DNA from 3 places in the Modestobacter sp. NPDC049651 genome. Region 1 is predicted to be linked to each of the others. Evidence: predicted binding sites of a transcription regulator. Region 1 holds the regulator's gene; each other region holds the start of a gene.
What was found. The regulator LexA, encoded in region 1, represses DNA repair genes until DNA is damaged. The targets are predictions, from matches to a motif close to TCGAACANNTGTTCGA.

Region 1 (4,893 bases):
CGCCGGCCACCACCTTGGAGCGGTTGAACGGCTCGGTCACCCCGCTGCGCTTGACGACGGCGAGCACGGCCTCCTCGACCGTGGTGAACCGGCGGCCGCAGCCGGGGCACGACCGGCGCCGGCGTGTGGTGGCGCCGTCGTCGATCTCCCGGGAGTCGACGACGCGGCTGTCCGGGTTGTGGCAGAAGGGGCAGCGCACGCCGAGCTCCTCTCGTCAGGGTGTCGCGCCCGCCTGCCGAGGACCCCGGGGAGGGCGGACGACGGTGGGCCGGCGGACCGCTCCTGTGGACTGCCCCGGGGACATCCGGTGGATGCGGCGGGGAGAACGTGTGGAGCGGGTGTGGATGTCTTACAGCCGTGTAAGCACTAGATGTTGTGGTGGAACCGTAAGCGAACCCCCATAGAGGGTGCAAGCCCGACGCGGCGTGTCCTGTTCCACTGGTGCACGACCGACCCGCGGGCCCCCACCGGCCCCACCCGTCGCGCCGCAACAGGCAGGTGCTGACGAGCCGTCAGGGCCCCGCTCGGCAGGACTCGCACACGCACTCGGAGAACGACAGGCGAGCACGCGACGCCGACCGCAGGGGGCGGACCGGAGCGGCGGGTGGGGTTCCCGGGCGGTGGTGGCACGCCCGGTGGTCGAGCGACCGGGGTCAGGGCAGGCGGAGGACCTGACCGGCCTGCACCTGACCGCCGGTCAGGTGGTTGAGGCCGGCGATCGCGTCGACCACCGAGCGGCGCTCCTCGTGCGGGGCGACGTCGCCGGCGATCGACCACAACGTGTCGCCCGGCTCCACGACGACGGTGGCGGAGCCGGCCAGGCGGAGCCCGCCGTCGCCCTCGCCCAGCAGCATGCCCGCGGCCACGGCGGCGATCGCCAGGCCGATGACGACCAGCAACGTGCCGAGCACGCGCCGACCCCGCCGGGTCAGCCGCAGCGGCGCGGGCGCACCGACGGCCCACTCCCCCGGCGCGCCGGCGACGACCGGGCGGCGCCCCCCGCGGACCGCACGCCCGCCCGGCACCGCGTCGGCGCCGACGCGACGCCGGCCCGGACGGGCGGCGCCGCGGCGACCGGCCGGGCCCACCGGCTGCGGACCGCGGCCGGCACCCGCCCCGGGGCGCCCGACCACCGACGGCCGGAGGGTGCGGCCGTCGGCCGGGCTCGTCGCGGTCTGCTGCACGCGGTGCTGCACGGTGGCCATCGCACGTACTCCTCGTCTCGGCTGGGTGCCGGGTTCCTGCTCGTCTCAGGACGCCCCTCCGACCGGCCGGTCAGCGGACCGAACCGACCCGGAAGTCGAACGCCTGTTCGAATCGAACGTCTGTGCGATGTCTACCGCAGGCCGCCGACAAAAACACCCCCGACACGGCAACGTCTTCGAACGTGTGTTTGAACGATCGGGCCGGGACCGCTACCGTGACCTCGACACCCGGGCGCCCCCGCCCGCGGCCGCTCGCGTCGGGCTCCGCTCCCGTCAGGCCGTGGCACGGGCGGCGACCGGAGCGGCGAGCAGGACCCGGGGCCGGCCGACGGGCCCGGGGACACGTGGTTGCGGGGGCCCGCAACCGGCGAGGAGGAGACATGGCCGTCGACAGCCGGACCCCAGGCGGCACCTCACGCCGACGCGCGGCGTCCCAGCCTGAGGGCGAAGCCACCACCGCGGGCGCTGCGGTGCGCGAGTTCCCCGACCGCGGCGAGGCCGGCGACGGGCTCACCCAGCGGCAGCGCCGGGTGCTCGAGGTCATCCGCGACTCGATCGAGCGCCGGGGCTACCCGCCCTCGGTCCGGGAGATCGGCGAGGCCGTCGGCCTGTCCTCGGCCTCCTCGGTCGCCCACCAGCTGTCGGTGCTGCAGCGCAAGGGCTGGCTGCGTCGCGACCCCAACCGCCCCCGGGCGCTCGACGTCCGGATGCCCGGTGACGGTTCCGGTGCCGCCGAGGCGTCCCCCACGGCGCTCGCCGCCGGCAGCCCGACCTCCGGGGTCGACGAGGCGCAGGCCCCCGCGCCCACCTACGTGCCGCTGGTCGGGCGGATCGCCGCCGGCGGGCCGGTGCTCGCCGAGCAGGCGGTCGAGGACGTCTTCCCGCTCCCCCGAGAGCTGGTCGGCGAGGGCACGCTGTTCATGCTCAAGGTCACCGGGGACTCGATGGTCGAGGCGGCGATCTGCGACGGCGACTGGGTCGTGGTGCGGCAGCAGCCCACCGCGGAGAACGGCGAGATCGTCGCGGCGATGATCGACGGCGAGGCCACCGTGAAGACCTACAAGCGGCGCGACGGCCACGTCTGGCTCATGCCGCACAACCCGGCCTACGAGCCGATCCCCGGTGACGACGCGACCGTGCTCGGCCGGGTCGTCACCGTCCTCCGCCGCGTCTGACGACGGATCCCGTCGCGGGGGCCCGCGCCCGTTCGGCGCGGGCCCCGGAGCGGAGACCCGCGAGGGTCAGGGCTCCGGAGCGGCCGTCCTCCGGCGACGGAGGCGGCTCCCCGCCCAGACCACCACCGCGGCGAGCACCGCGGCGATGACCGCGGCCGGCACCCACGGGGCCGGGTCCGAGGACGGGCTCTCCGCGGCCGCGCCCTTCGCCGCCGCCGACTGCCCCGCCGGCGGGGCGATCGGCGCCTGCGCCGGCAGCACGGTCACCGCGGCCGGCAGCCCCTCGCTGGAGACCACCAGGTCGCGGTTGTTCTCCCCGAAGGTGATCGCCTCACCCTGCGGCGAGTCCGGCAGCGCCACCCGGGTCGGGGTGCCCTGCAGTGCGCCGGCGACGTCCGAGCCCTCCAGCGGCCAGACGTAGGCGTCGGTGTACGTGCGCAGCGCGATGAGCGCCCCGTCGGCGGAGACCGCGCCGCCGGTCACCAGCAGCTGTCCGGCGCGGCCCACCGGGCCGCCGGGCGTGCCGGTGAGGGTGAACCCGAGGTCGGCGACCTTGCTCATCGGCACGGTGGCGCCGTCGGTGAGCGGGGCGTCGGGCCGGTAGACCGAGCTGGCGCCGAGCACCTCCTTGGTCACCAGGTACGGCGTGCCGTCAGGAGCGAGCAGCAGGGCCTCGGCGTCGTGCGGACCGTCGGGGTAGGTCATCCGGGTGACCGCGGTCGTGCCGTCGGGGTGCAGCGCGATCATGGCGACCGTCGCGCGCTGTGCCCGGTTGTCCCCGGCGTCCTCGATCCACACCGTGCCGTCGGCGGCGAGCGCCATGTCCTCGGGGTCGTAGGGGTCCACCTCGCCGGTCCTCACCTCGGCCACCTGGCACCGCTCGTCGAGCACGTACACCTCGACCCGGTCGCCGCCGTCGTCCATGGCGAGCAGGGCACTGCCGGCACCGGCCAGACCGGACAGCTCGGCCAGCCGGTCGTCGGTGATCTCGCACCGGGTGGTCGGGGCGCCGTAGGCGGCGGCGCTCTCCGCAGCGGCAGGCCCCAGCGGCAGCACGGCACCGGCGAGCGCCAGCGGCGCGCTCAGCAGGACGGCAGGACGCAGCCGCCGGACGGCGCGCGGACGCCGGCCGGCAGGGTCACTCGGGAGGGCGGCCTGCGCGCGCACGTACCCAGCGTGACAGCAGCACGTCGTCCAGTGCATGCACCACGCCCAGCAGCAGGATGCCGACGGCGGCCCCCACCACGGCGTCGGTGACCCAGTGGAAGTCGAGCACCACCATCGCCACGCCCGCGACCGCCGGTCCGACCACGCTGAGCACCCAGGCGATCCGCTGCACCCGGCCGGGCAGCTCGAACTGCACCGCCTGCCAGCGCGCGACGCCCCACATGAGCACCGCGTTGGCCACGTGCCCGGAGGGGTAGCTCTCGCCGCCCAGGTGGAAGAACGAGCCCGGGTAGCGGGGCGCGGTGCGGCCCATCCCCCACTTGAACGCGTAGACCACGGCGGTGAGGAGGGCCAGTGCGACCACGACCCGCACCAGCGGCAGCAGCGTCCGGCGGCGCCAGGCCAGCCAGCCGACCAGCCCGGCGAGCACCGCGAGGATGAAGCCGCGGCCACCGGCCTGGGTGAACACCCAGAACACGGGATAGACCGCCGAGTGCCGCAGGCCCCAGTCGTCGACGATCTCGGAGACCCGCAGGTCCATCCGCTCCAGCCGGCCCCGGCCCAGCAGGTCCAGGGTCACGCCCGCGGTGACGAGGGCCGCGAGGACGAGCAACCACCACGGCGGCCGCCCGACCCCGATCACCGGGTGCGGGCGGGACGCCGGCACCTCCCCGGCGGGCTCCACCGCCCGCCGCACCGCGCCGCTGGTCACAGGGGAACGGTACCGGGACCGTGACCTGCCCGTGACCCTGCCGGCGGCGGGGGCACCCGAACGGAGGCCGAACAGGTGCCGAACACGCCGGAGGGGCGGCGACCGGGTGGTCGCCGCCCCTCCGGGCGCAGGCAGGTCGCGGTCAGGCGACCGGCACGGTGAACGAGGTCAACGCGGCGGCCAGGCCGGCGTCGACCCGCGCGACCAGCCGGGTGCCGGCGGCCTCGTGCTGCTCGTCGAGCACCTCGCCGTCCCGGTGCACCCGGGCGACCAGGTCGCCCCGGTCGTAGGGCACGAGCACCTCGACGTCGACGTGCGGGTGCGGCAGCCGGGCGGCGACGACGTCGCGCAGCGCCTCGATCCCCTCGCCGGTGCGGGCCGAGACCCAGGCCGCGCCGGGCAGCGCCTGGCGCAGCGCGAGCACGTCCTCCTCGCTCATCGCGTCGACCTTGTTGACGACGATGAGCTCGGGCACCGCGCTGGCGTCGATCTCACCGAGCACGGTGTGCACCGCGTCGATCTGGCCCAGCGGGTCGGGGTCGGAGCCGTCGACCACGTGCAGCAGCAGGTCCGCCGCGGCGACCTCCTCCAGCGTCGACCGGAACGCGTCGACCAGCTGGTGCGGCAGGTGCCG
Region 2 (4,893 bases), on a different contig from region 1:
GACTGGGTCGGGGTGTCGATGGAGTGGGTCATCGTTTCCTCTCCTTCGTGCGTCGGGGTGTGCAGGTGCAGCTGTTCAGGGCATCCGTGCCCCAGGCGACCCCCGCCCGCACGGTGGGTACGACCCATCGCCGGCCGAGGTCGGCCGTTGGTGGAGACCGGTGTGGGGGGCGGCAGTGGGGCACGCGGTGGTGCCCAGGTCGCTCACGCTCGGGGGAGTTCCACCGGGTCTGGGTGGAACGCCGTCCGCTGGTGCAGCAACTACCCGCTGTCAGTTACGGCGTAAACGGAGAGTTCCGGATCTTCCCCGGGACGCAGGCGTAGCCTTCGCGCGAGTAAGGCAACCCTTGCCTTCGTGGAGGAGGACGCATGACCAGCGCGACGGGCGAGCGGCCGCGGCGCAAGCGGGCCCCCCGGGTCGGCGAGGTGGTGCGCACCTCGCGGGTGACGCCGCACATGATCCGGGTCGTGCTCGGTGGTGAGGGGCTGACCGGGTTCGCCGCGGGGGAGTTCACCGACCACTACGTGAAGCTGCTGTTCCCGCCGGCCGGAGCTCCGTACGCCGTCCCCTACGACGTCGAGCAGGTGCGCGAGGAGCACGGGCCCGAGCTCTGGCCGGTCACCCGGACCTACACCGTGCGGGAGTGGGACGCCGACGCCGGTGAGCTGACCGTCGACTTCGTGTACCACGGCGACGAGGGACTGGCCGGGCCGTGGGCAGCGGCCGCGCAGCCCGGCGACCGGATCCAGCTGATGGGCCCCGGCGGTGCCTACGCGCCGCACCCGGACGCCGAGTGGCACCTGCTGGTGGGCGACGAGAGCGCACTGCCGGCGATCGCGGCGTCGCTCCCGCGGCTGCCGGACGGCGTGCCCGCGCTGGTCGTCGTCGAGGTGGCCGACCGGTCGGAGGAGCAGTCCGACCTGCAGCTGCCGGCGTCCGCGGAGCTGGTGTGGGTGCACCGGAACGGCCGGCCGCCGGGCGAGGCGCTGGTCGAGGCCGTCACCGCCGCGACGCTGCCCGGTGGGCAGGGGCACCTGTTCGTGCACGGTGAGGCGGTGTTCGTGCGCGACCTGCGGCGCCACCTGCGCGCGGTGCGCGGGCTGACCCCGGAGTTCACCTCGATCTCCGGCTACTGGCGGCGTGGGGACACCGAGGACGGGTGGCAGGCCGGCAAGCGGGAGTGGAACGCGCAGATCGAGGCCGACGACGCGGCGGCGCCGGTCGGCTGAGCCGGTGCCCGGGCCGGCGAGCTGCCGGCCCGGGCCGACCGGTCACATGTCGCGGTAGCGCTTCGCCGCGGCGGTGTGGGCGCGCAGCTGCTCGGCGTCGTCCGGGGTGCCGTAGCCCGGGGTGTCGCGCTGGATCCGCCAGCCCTCGGCGAGCGGGCCGAGGTCGACCACGTCGAAGCCGATCTGGTCGATGAAGCCGGCCACCTGCGCCCGGGCGTCAGAGTCGTCCCCGGCGATCGCCAGCGCCCGCCGCTGCGGGGTGCCGGCCGGGGTGCCCTCGTCGACGATGTCCTGGGCGCCGATGTGGTTGAACGCCTTGACCACCTTGGAGGTGGGCAGGTGGCGCTGCAGGAGCTCGGCGGTGGTGGTGCTCTCGTCGTCCAGCTCGGCGATCTGGCCGTCGCGCTGCGGGTAGTAGTTGTTCGTGTCGATCACGACCTTGCCGGCGAGCGGCTCGACCGGCACCTGGTCGACCGCCTTCAGCGGGATGGTGACGACGGCGAGGTCGGCCGCCGCGGCCGCCTCCTCTGCGGTGGCCGCACGGACCGAGCCGGGTGCGCCGTCCGGACCGGCCAGCTCGGCGACCTTCTCCTGCAGGGTCTCCGGGCCGCGGCTGTTGCTGATCACCACGTCGTAGCCGGCGGTGAGCGCGGTGCGGGCGATGGCGGTGCCGATGTTGCCCGCGCCGATGAGTCCGATGGTCGTCATGGTCACGGCCAACCCGGCCGGGCCGTAACTGCTTCCCGCCCGCAACTGCCCACTCCACCCGTGGCCGCCTCAGAAATCCTCCGCCAACGACCACGGCCGACCAATTGGCCTTTGACCTGGGGATTCGCCTGGTGAGGTGTCCCGTCTTTCGTTAGACTTCGTACACACGTTCGAAGGCTTCGGGAGGTGTCGTGAGCGGATTGCAGTCGGCTCTCGACGAGCTCGTGGCTGAGGACGTCGAGGGCATGGCGGACGCCGAGACGCTGGATTCGGTGGCGGAACTGATCACGGCGCGGAACCGGTTGGACGCGCAGATCGCCCGCCGGGTCCGGCATGCCGAGTGCATCCAGGCGCCGGAGCGGGACGGGCTGAAGTCGATGCGGTCGTGGCTGATCGGGCACCAGCGGGTGTCGGCCAACGACGCGTCGAAGCTGATGCGGGCTGGTCGCACGTTGCCGCACTTCCCGCTGGTCGCAGCGGGGTTCGCGGACGGGTCGATCACCGCGGCGCAGGTGGACGTGATCGCCGACGCGGTGGGCCCGGAGGAGATCGCTGCCGCCGCCGAGCAGGGCATCGACCTGGCCGGGTTCGACGAGGCCTGGGCGCGGGTGGCGCGCGAGTCCTCGCACGACGCGATGAAGCTCGCGGTGCAGGCGTTCGCCGCGGCGCTGGACCCGGACGGGCCGGAGCCGGATCCGACCGAGGTGCGGTCATTGCGGATCGTCAAGCACGCCGATGGGTCGACCACTGGCCGGTGGGACCTCGACGCGGTGGCCAGCGAGAAGGTGCAAGCCGCGCTGGAGTCGCAGGTGCAGGCCGACCGGCCCAGGGGGGACACCCGTACCCGGGCGCAGCAGCAGGCGGATGCGTTGGTACAGATCGCCGACAACCAGCTCGCCGCCGGTCAGCTGCCGATCCTGCGCAGCGAGAAGCCGCACGTCGTGGTCCAGGTGCAGCTGGAGGACTTGATCGACCCGGCAACCGGCGCGCAGACCGCAACCATGGGGTTCGGAGCACAGATCTCCGCCGCGCGGGCCCGATGGCTGGCCTGCGATGCGGTGGTCTCCCGGGTGGTCATGGGGCCCGACGGCACCCCGTTGGACTACGGGCGCAAACACCGCATCGTCCCGGCGGGACTGCGAAGAGCAGTCGTCGCGAGAGACAAGAACTGCGTGTTCGCCGGGTGCGGGGCGCCGCACTGGTGGGCCGACGTCCACCACCTGGTCCACTGGATCAACGGCGGCGAGACATCACTCAAGAACTCAGCGTTGCTGTGCGAACGGCACCACACCAAGGTGCACCACGGATTCCGGGTCGAACGACAACCGGACGGCCGATGGCACACCTACCGGCCCGACGGCACCGAGATCCTCATCGGCCCGCTCATCAACTGACGCACGTGCCAGCCCATCCCCGGCTCGGCCGTGCCTTCGCGCCTTGGGCTCGCCGCGGTACTGAGCGCCCCCGCAGGGGCAGGCGACAGGTGTGGCATCCGCGCCCTTGCAGCCCCCGCGCTCTGCAGACCGCGGCCAGCGGGCTGTCGTTGTCCCTGATGGCGGCTTTAGGGACGCTCGCCCAACTCGTCCGCGAGCTCGGGGTCACCCACCCAGAACCAGTCTTCCGGCGGGCCGAACTCGTCCTCGAACAAGTCCTCGAAGTAAGAGGGTATCGGCCCGTCTGGCCAACGAGGATTCGGTCGTTTCGCCCGACACGCCTCGTCGGGGAGGACCAGAAAGCCGCGCTCCGTCAAGCATGAAACGACGGACGCCGGCCACCCCACCTCCTTCATCGACCCGAACCGGCTGTATCGGCGCGTGTGGGTGAGGATCACCGCCGCGTAAGGCAACACCGTCGAGATGAAGACCATCGCAGCCTCGGGGCCAGGCCCATCGACCTCGTAGATGCACGAAATGTCGCCGATGTCCTCATCAGTCGACACGGTGACTGACCCGACGTCTTCCAGGGCGCGTTGCACCGGAGCGTGGACGTTCGCCACAGCGAGGTCGTATGCCCGTCGACGGTCTTCGGCGGTGCGTAGAACCCCACCGAGGTAGTGCTCCAGCGTTGCGATCAGGCCGCTCACGTCGGTCACCCGCGGAGACGATAGGTCACCGGGCCGGTGTCCATCGCCACCGCGCCTTGACCTGTCTCATAGTGGGCCGCTCAGGGACAGGCGGGGGCGCGACGTAGGCCGCCCTCGGTGCCGTGACGCTTGCCACGTCACTGCCGGCATGTGCTGCGCTTGATCGACCACGGCCCCGTGCGCGGGAGCCTGCGCCAGCGCGTCAGCCGAGGTCGCTGGTCGCGAACGTGTCGCACTGCCGGGGGTCGCCGGTCGTGTAGCCGGTGCGGAACCACTTCTGCCGCTGCTCCGACGTGCCGTGGGTGTACGACCCCGGGTCGGCACGGCCGCTGCCCAGGTTCTCCTGGATGAAGTCGTCGCCGATCCGGCCGGCGGCGTCCAGGGCCCGGTTGATGTCGTCGTCGTTGATGTCGGCGATCAGCGGCTGCCCGGACTCGTCGGGAACGGTCTCCGCGTGGTTGGCCCAGGTGCCCGCGTAGCAGTCGGCCTGCAGCTCGAGCCGCACGCTCCCGCTGGTCGGGCCGCTGTCGCCGGGCTGCACGCGGCTGTTGGTGCCGAGCAGGTTCTGCACGTGGTGGCCGTACTCGTGCGCGAGCACGTAGGCGTCGACGAACAGGCCTCCTTCCGCACCGAACCGGTTGGTGAGCTCGTCGTAGAAGCTCAGGTCGATGTAGACCCGCTGGTCCGCCGGGCAGTAGAACGGCCCGACCCCGCTGTCGGCGGCACCGCACCCGGTCTGCACCTGGCCGGCGAAGAAGTTCGTGTCGACGCGCTGGTACCGCGAGCCCAGGACCCCGGCCCAGTAGTCCTGGATCGAGTTGATGTCGGCGACGACGGCGCACTGCACGTCGTCGTTGGCGTCGCGGCCGGTCC
Region 3 (4,893 bases), on a different contig from region 1:
CGGTGCTGGTCGGCGGCGGCATCCCCTTCTTCCCGCAGCACCAGGAGCGGGTCGGCCTCGAGCTCGTCGAGACGCGCGCCTTCCGGCAGATGCAGTACTTCCGCTACCGGACGGTGCGCTGACGGACGCGGCGTCGCGAGGTCGCTAGCTGAGCAGGGGTCCGATGAGTATCTCGGTGCCGTCGGGCCGGTAGGTGCGCCATCGGCCGCCGGGATCTCGAACGACTGAGAACCCGTGGTGCACCTTGGTGTGGTGTCGTTCGCACAAGAGTGCTGAGTTCTTGAGCGAGGTCTCGCCGCCGTTGATCCAATGGACGAGGTGGTGGACGTCGGCCCACCAGTGCGGTGCGCCGCAGCCGGCGAACACGCAGTTCTTGTCTCTCGCGACGACCGCGCGGCGGAGAGGTGCGGGGACGATGCGGTGCTTGCGTCCGTAGTCCAGCGGCGTCCCGTCCGGACCCATGACCACCCGGGAGACCACCGCGTCGCAGGCCAGCCACCGGGCCCGCGCGGCAGAGATCTGCGCCCCGAACCCCATGCTCGCGGTCTGCGCACCGGTCGCCGGATCGATGAGGTCCTCCAGGGCCAGCTGCACGACGACGTGCGGCTTCTCCCCACGCAGGATCGGCAACTGACCCGACGCGAGCTGGTTGTCGGCGATCTGCACCAACGCATCGGCCTGCTGCTGCACGCGGGTGCGGGTGTCACCCTTCGGGCGGTCGGCCTGCACCTGCGACTCGATCGCAGCCTGCACCTTCTCGCTGGCCACCGCGTCGAGGTCCCACCGACCGGTCGTGCTGCCATCGGCGTGCTTGACGATCCGCAACGACCGCGCCTCGGTCGGATCAGGCTCCGGCCCGTCGGGGTCCAACGCAGCCTGGAACGCCTGCACCGCGACCTTCAGCGAGTCATGGGAGCACTCGCGCGCCACCCGCGCCCATGCCTCGTCGAATCCGGCCAACTCGATGCCCTGTGCCGCGGCAGCGGCGATCTCCTTCGGCCCCACTGCGTCGGCGATCACGTCCACCTGCGCCGCCGTGATCTCACCCGCCGCAAAGCCCGCTGCGACCAGCGGGAAGGACGGCAGCGTGCGCCCGGCCCGCATCAGCTTCGACGCGTCGTTCGCCGACACCCGCTGGTGCCCGACCAGCCACGACCGCATCGACGTCAGCCCGTCGCGCTCGGGCGCCTGCGTGGTCTCCGCGTGCCGCACGGTGCGGGTCAGCTCCGCGGCGACCATGTTCCCCGCCGCCACCAGCAACGCCGTCCGGTCCAACGACTCTTCATCGGTCAGCCCGTGCAGCTCCTGCCGCGAGAGGTCACCGAGCAACGCCAGTAGTGCGTGCACGGCACCTCCCGACGACTTCGAACGTGTGTACGAAGTCTATCGGACGGCGACCACCCCCACCAGGTGAATCCCCAGGTCAACCGGTCAATCAGCCGACTCTCCGGTTTGTCGCGAGAAAGCGGGAGGGAGCTCTCGAGTAGTCAGCGGTGACGGCGGTTCTGCCATGATCGCGGCCGTGCGGCAGCACCTGCAGTTCCTCTGGCAGCGGCCAGTCCTGGGCGCGGCGCTCGTCGCCCTGCTGCAGACCACGGTTGTCGTCCTCCTGCTGGGCGTCGTCCGGGGCCGCCCGGTCACCGAGTGGCTCAGCTGGGTCGCCTACGGCGTCGCCTTCTTCGTCGTGGACGTCGTCAGCCTCCGCCGCGAACGCCGCCGCCTCGCGGCCGCCGAGGCGTCCCGCTGAGGCGGAAGCCCCCGGGCACTGTCGAGTGAGCAGTTGCGGTCGGCGACGCGGCGGGGCACGCCGGGCGGAACGACGACAACTGCTCACTCACTCGTGCGGAAGCGAGCAGAGGTCTCAGGCGGGGACGACGTCCCGGCGGACGGCGGGCGGCACAGCGGCCTCGCGGCGGGCGAGCGGGCGCAGCACCAGCTGGCGCACCGCCACTGCGGCCAGCAGCGGGCCGGCGGCCAGCGCCAGCGGCGCCCACTCCGCCGCCGCGCTCCCCCCGACGACGAGCACCGCGACCAGGCCCAGGGCCGCGAACTCCAGCAGCCGCAGCGCGAGCACCCGGTCCTGGCGGCGGTGCACGGTGGCCACCCCGGAGTACGGCAGCAGGAACGCCGCGGTCACCGCGTAGGCGCCCCAGCCGGCCACGGCGAGCGCCGGCACCGGGTAGTCGCCGCCGGTGAGCAGCGGCGCCAGCACCGGGCGCAGCAGCAGCGCGCCGACGGTGATGACGGCGACCGCGGCGGCCAGCCCGGCCGCGGCCCGGTCCGCGGCGCGGATCGAGGCGGACGCCGCCCGGTCGCGGTGCGCGACGTAGTGCGGCAGCAGGAACGACCCGAGCCCGGCGACCACCACCAGGGTCGGCGCCGTGTAGACGCGGGCGGCCTCCAGCGGGCCGTAGGCGGCCGCGCCGACGACGCCGACGACGACCAGCCGCAGGGCGGTCAGCAGCGCCGGGCGCACCGCCTGCCCGGCGGCCCGCCAGACGCCGAACGCGAACACCGCGCTCAGGTCGGGGTCCCGCCACGGACCGCGCGGCCGCTCGCCGGCCGGGGCCAGCAGCCAGGCCACGACCCCGGCGGCCAGCTGACCGGCGAGCAGCGCGACCAGGAAGCTGCCCAGGCCCAGCGGGCCGCCGGCGGCGCAGGCGACCAGCGCGGCCAGCGAGACGAGCAGGCTGGTGCCGTCGACGACCGGCAGCGACCAGTAGCGCCCGGCCGCCATGAGCAGCCGGCGCAGGGTGTCCTCCAGCACGAAGGCGGTGACCGCCAGGCCCAGGACGACGGCGACCACTGGCGACACCAGCCCGGTGAGCCCGGCCAGCAGCGCCCCGGCGGCCCCCGCGCCGCTGGCGACGAGCGCCTCCCAGACGTGCAGCCCGGCGCGCACCCGCGGGGCGTGCCGGTCCAGCACGGTCAGCGAGTCGCCGACCATGCCGCTGGCCAGCGCCGTCACCAGCACGACGGCGCCGTAGACGAGGGAGAACCCGGCCAGGCCGGCCGCGCCGAGGGTGCGGGCGGCGGCGACCTGGAGCACCAGACCGGCGACCGCCTGGGTCACCTGACCGGCGACGGCGCCGGTGGCCGGCCGGCGCAGGAGTGCGCCCAGGGCCCGGGTCATGCGGTCCTCCAGGAGTTCAGGGAGCAGGGGGGGGACGAACGGGACGGGGCGCCCACCGGCTGGTGGGCGCCCCGTCGTCGATCAGCGGACGTTGGTCACCGCGAGGGGGCCGAAGCTCACCACCGCGGGGGCCGTCGCACTGCCGGACAGGTAGGCCGCCAGGCCGATCCCACCCGGGGTCTGCAGCAGCGCCTCGGTGTCGGTGCGGGTCAGCGTCGGGCTGGCCGGCTCGGCCTGCCCGTCGGCCCACACCGTCGCCGCCAGCTGGGTGGTGCCGGTGCCGGACACCTGCACCCGCAGCTTCAGCGCCGTGCCCGGGGTGTAGGTGAGCCCCGGCACGATCACCTCGCTGCCGATGAACGCCTCGGTCGACGTGCCGGTCAGCTTGGTCATCGTGAGGCCGACGGTGCCGTTGACCAGGAAGCGGAGCCGGGTCCGGTACTCCTGGTTGCTGCCCACCCGGCGGCCGACCACGTACACCGAGGTGCCACCCCCGGTCGGCACCGCCGACAGGGCGACCGTGGTCCGCAGGTCCGCGCTGGTCTGCGAGACGCCGCCCAGGTACGAGGCGGTCAGGTTGCCGGCGGCGTCCAGGCGGAGGTTCGCCGCACCCGGGGTCACCGACTGGCGGGTGGTGCCGTTGGACATCGTCCACGCGCCGCCGAGGTCGGCGGTGCCCAGGCCGTTGGCGACGGTCCGGTCGAAGGCGTCCGTGGCCACGGAGACCGGGGCCCACACGCTGACGTCGGAGCGGACCGTGCTGGTCGCGCCGGCGTCGTCGGTGACGGTCAGGGCGACGGTGTACGTGCCGTCCTCGTCGTACGTGTGGTTGGCCGTGACACCGGTGCCGGTCGTGCCGTCACCGAAGTCCCAGGCCCACGAGGCGACCTTGCCGTCGGAGTCCCCGGAGGCCGAGGCGTCGACGGCCACGGTGCGCAGCGTCGCGGTGGGCGTGAAGACGGCCACCGGGGCGCGGTTGGCGACCACGGTCACCGGCACGGTCGTCGTCCCGGTGGCGCCCTTGTCGTCGGTCACCGTGAGCTTGACCTGGTAGGTGCCGGCCTCGCGGTAGCTGTGCGCCGGGGCCACCCCGGTGCCGGTGGTGCCGTCACCGAAGTCCCAGGCGTAGCCGGCCACGGTGCCATCGAGGTCGACCGACTTGCTGGCGTCGAAGCCCACCGCGAGGAAGCTCGCGGTCTGCCCGAAGCGCGCGGTCGGCGCGGCGTTCGCCGGCGTGCCGGTGGTGCCGAGCGTGAAGTGACGGGCGATCTGGTCCGCGGAGAGCGCGGTCGGGTAGACCGCGACCTCGTCGATGCGGCCGGTGAGGGTCGACGACGTGCCCATGCCGGTGTCGGCACCGACCCGCAGGTAGCCGCTGTAGGCCTGGCCCGCGGTCGTGTCGGTGCGCGAGCCGACCAGCTTGCCGTCGACGTAGAGCGCCATGCCGGCCGGGCTCATCGTGGCGGCGACGTGGTGCCACTTGCCGTCGTTGAAGGTCGCCGAGCTGGTGACCGCCCGCTTCTGGGTGAAGATGACCAGCACCGGCACGTTGACCCCGAAGGCCACGTGCCCGGCGGCGTCCAGGTAGACCTGCCGGTCGGCGGTCCGGCTGTTGCCGGTCTTCGCGTTGCCGAAGCCGAACAGGCGGGCACCGGTCTTCGAGGACGTCTGGAACCAGGCCTCGGCGGTGAAGGTGTTCGGCGCGGGCGCGGCCGTCTGGGTCGACAGGGACGCCGACGACGAGCCGTTGAACGAGGCGG

Region 2: the regulator LexA is predicted to act here: its motif matches at 2,096-2,111, upstream of AB0J00_RS09570 (DUF222 domain-containing protein).
Region 3: the regulator LexA is predicted to act here: its motif matches at 1,365-1,380, upstream of AB0J00_RS17270 (DUF222 domain-containing protein).

What each region holds. Positions count from the first base shown of each region.
Region 1 is NZ_JBFAOG010000018.1:57,715-62,607, reverse strand. It holds gene nrdR (transcriptional regulator NrdR) at 1-199, opposite strand, end outside; gene AB0J00_RS19350 (LysM peptidoglycan-binding domain-containing protein) at 654-1,205, opposite strand; gene lexA (transcriptional repressor LexA) at 1,676-2,380, shown strand; gene AB0J00_RS19340 (hypothetical protein) at 2,447-3,547, opposite strand; gene AB0J00_RS19335 (phosphatase PAP2 family protein) at 3,519-4,259, opposite strand; gene hflX (GTPase HflX) at 4,402-4,893, opposite strand, start outside.
Region 2 is NZ_JBFAOG010000005.1:116,919-121,811, reverse strand. It holds gene AB0J00_RS09585 (hypothetical protein) at 1-32, opposite strand, end outside; gene AB0J00_RS09580 (siderophore-interacting protein) at 369-1,229, shown strand; gene AB0J00_RS09575 (NAD(P)-binding domain-containing protein) at 1,272-1,949, opposite strand; gene AB0J00_RS09570 (DUF222 domain-containing protein) at 2,129-3,331, shown strand; gene AB0J00_RS09565 (hypothetical protein) at 3,499-4,029, opposite strand; gene AB0J00_RS09560 (neutral zinc metallopeptidase) at 4,223-4,893, opposite strand, start outside.
Region 3 is NZ_JBFAOG010000014.1:37,692-42,584, forward strand. It holds gene AB0J00_RS17265 (dihydrofolate reductase family protein) at 1-122, shown strand, start outside; gene AB0J00_RS17270 (DUF222 domain-containing protein) at 145-1,329, opposite strand; gene AB0J00_RS17275 (hypothetical protein) at 1,523-1,747, shown strand; gene AB0J00_RS17280 (hypothetical protein) at 1,862-3,133, opposite strand; gene AB0J00_RS17285 (PKD domain-containing protein) at 3,215-4,893, opposite strand, start outside.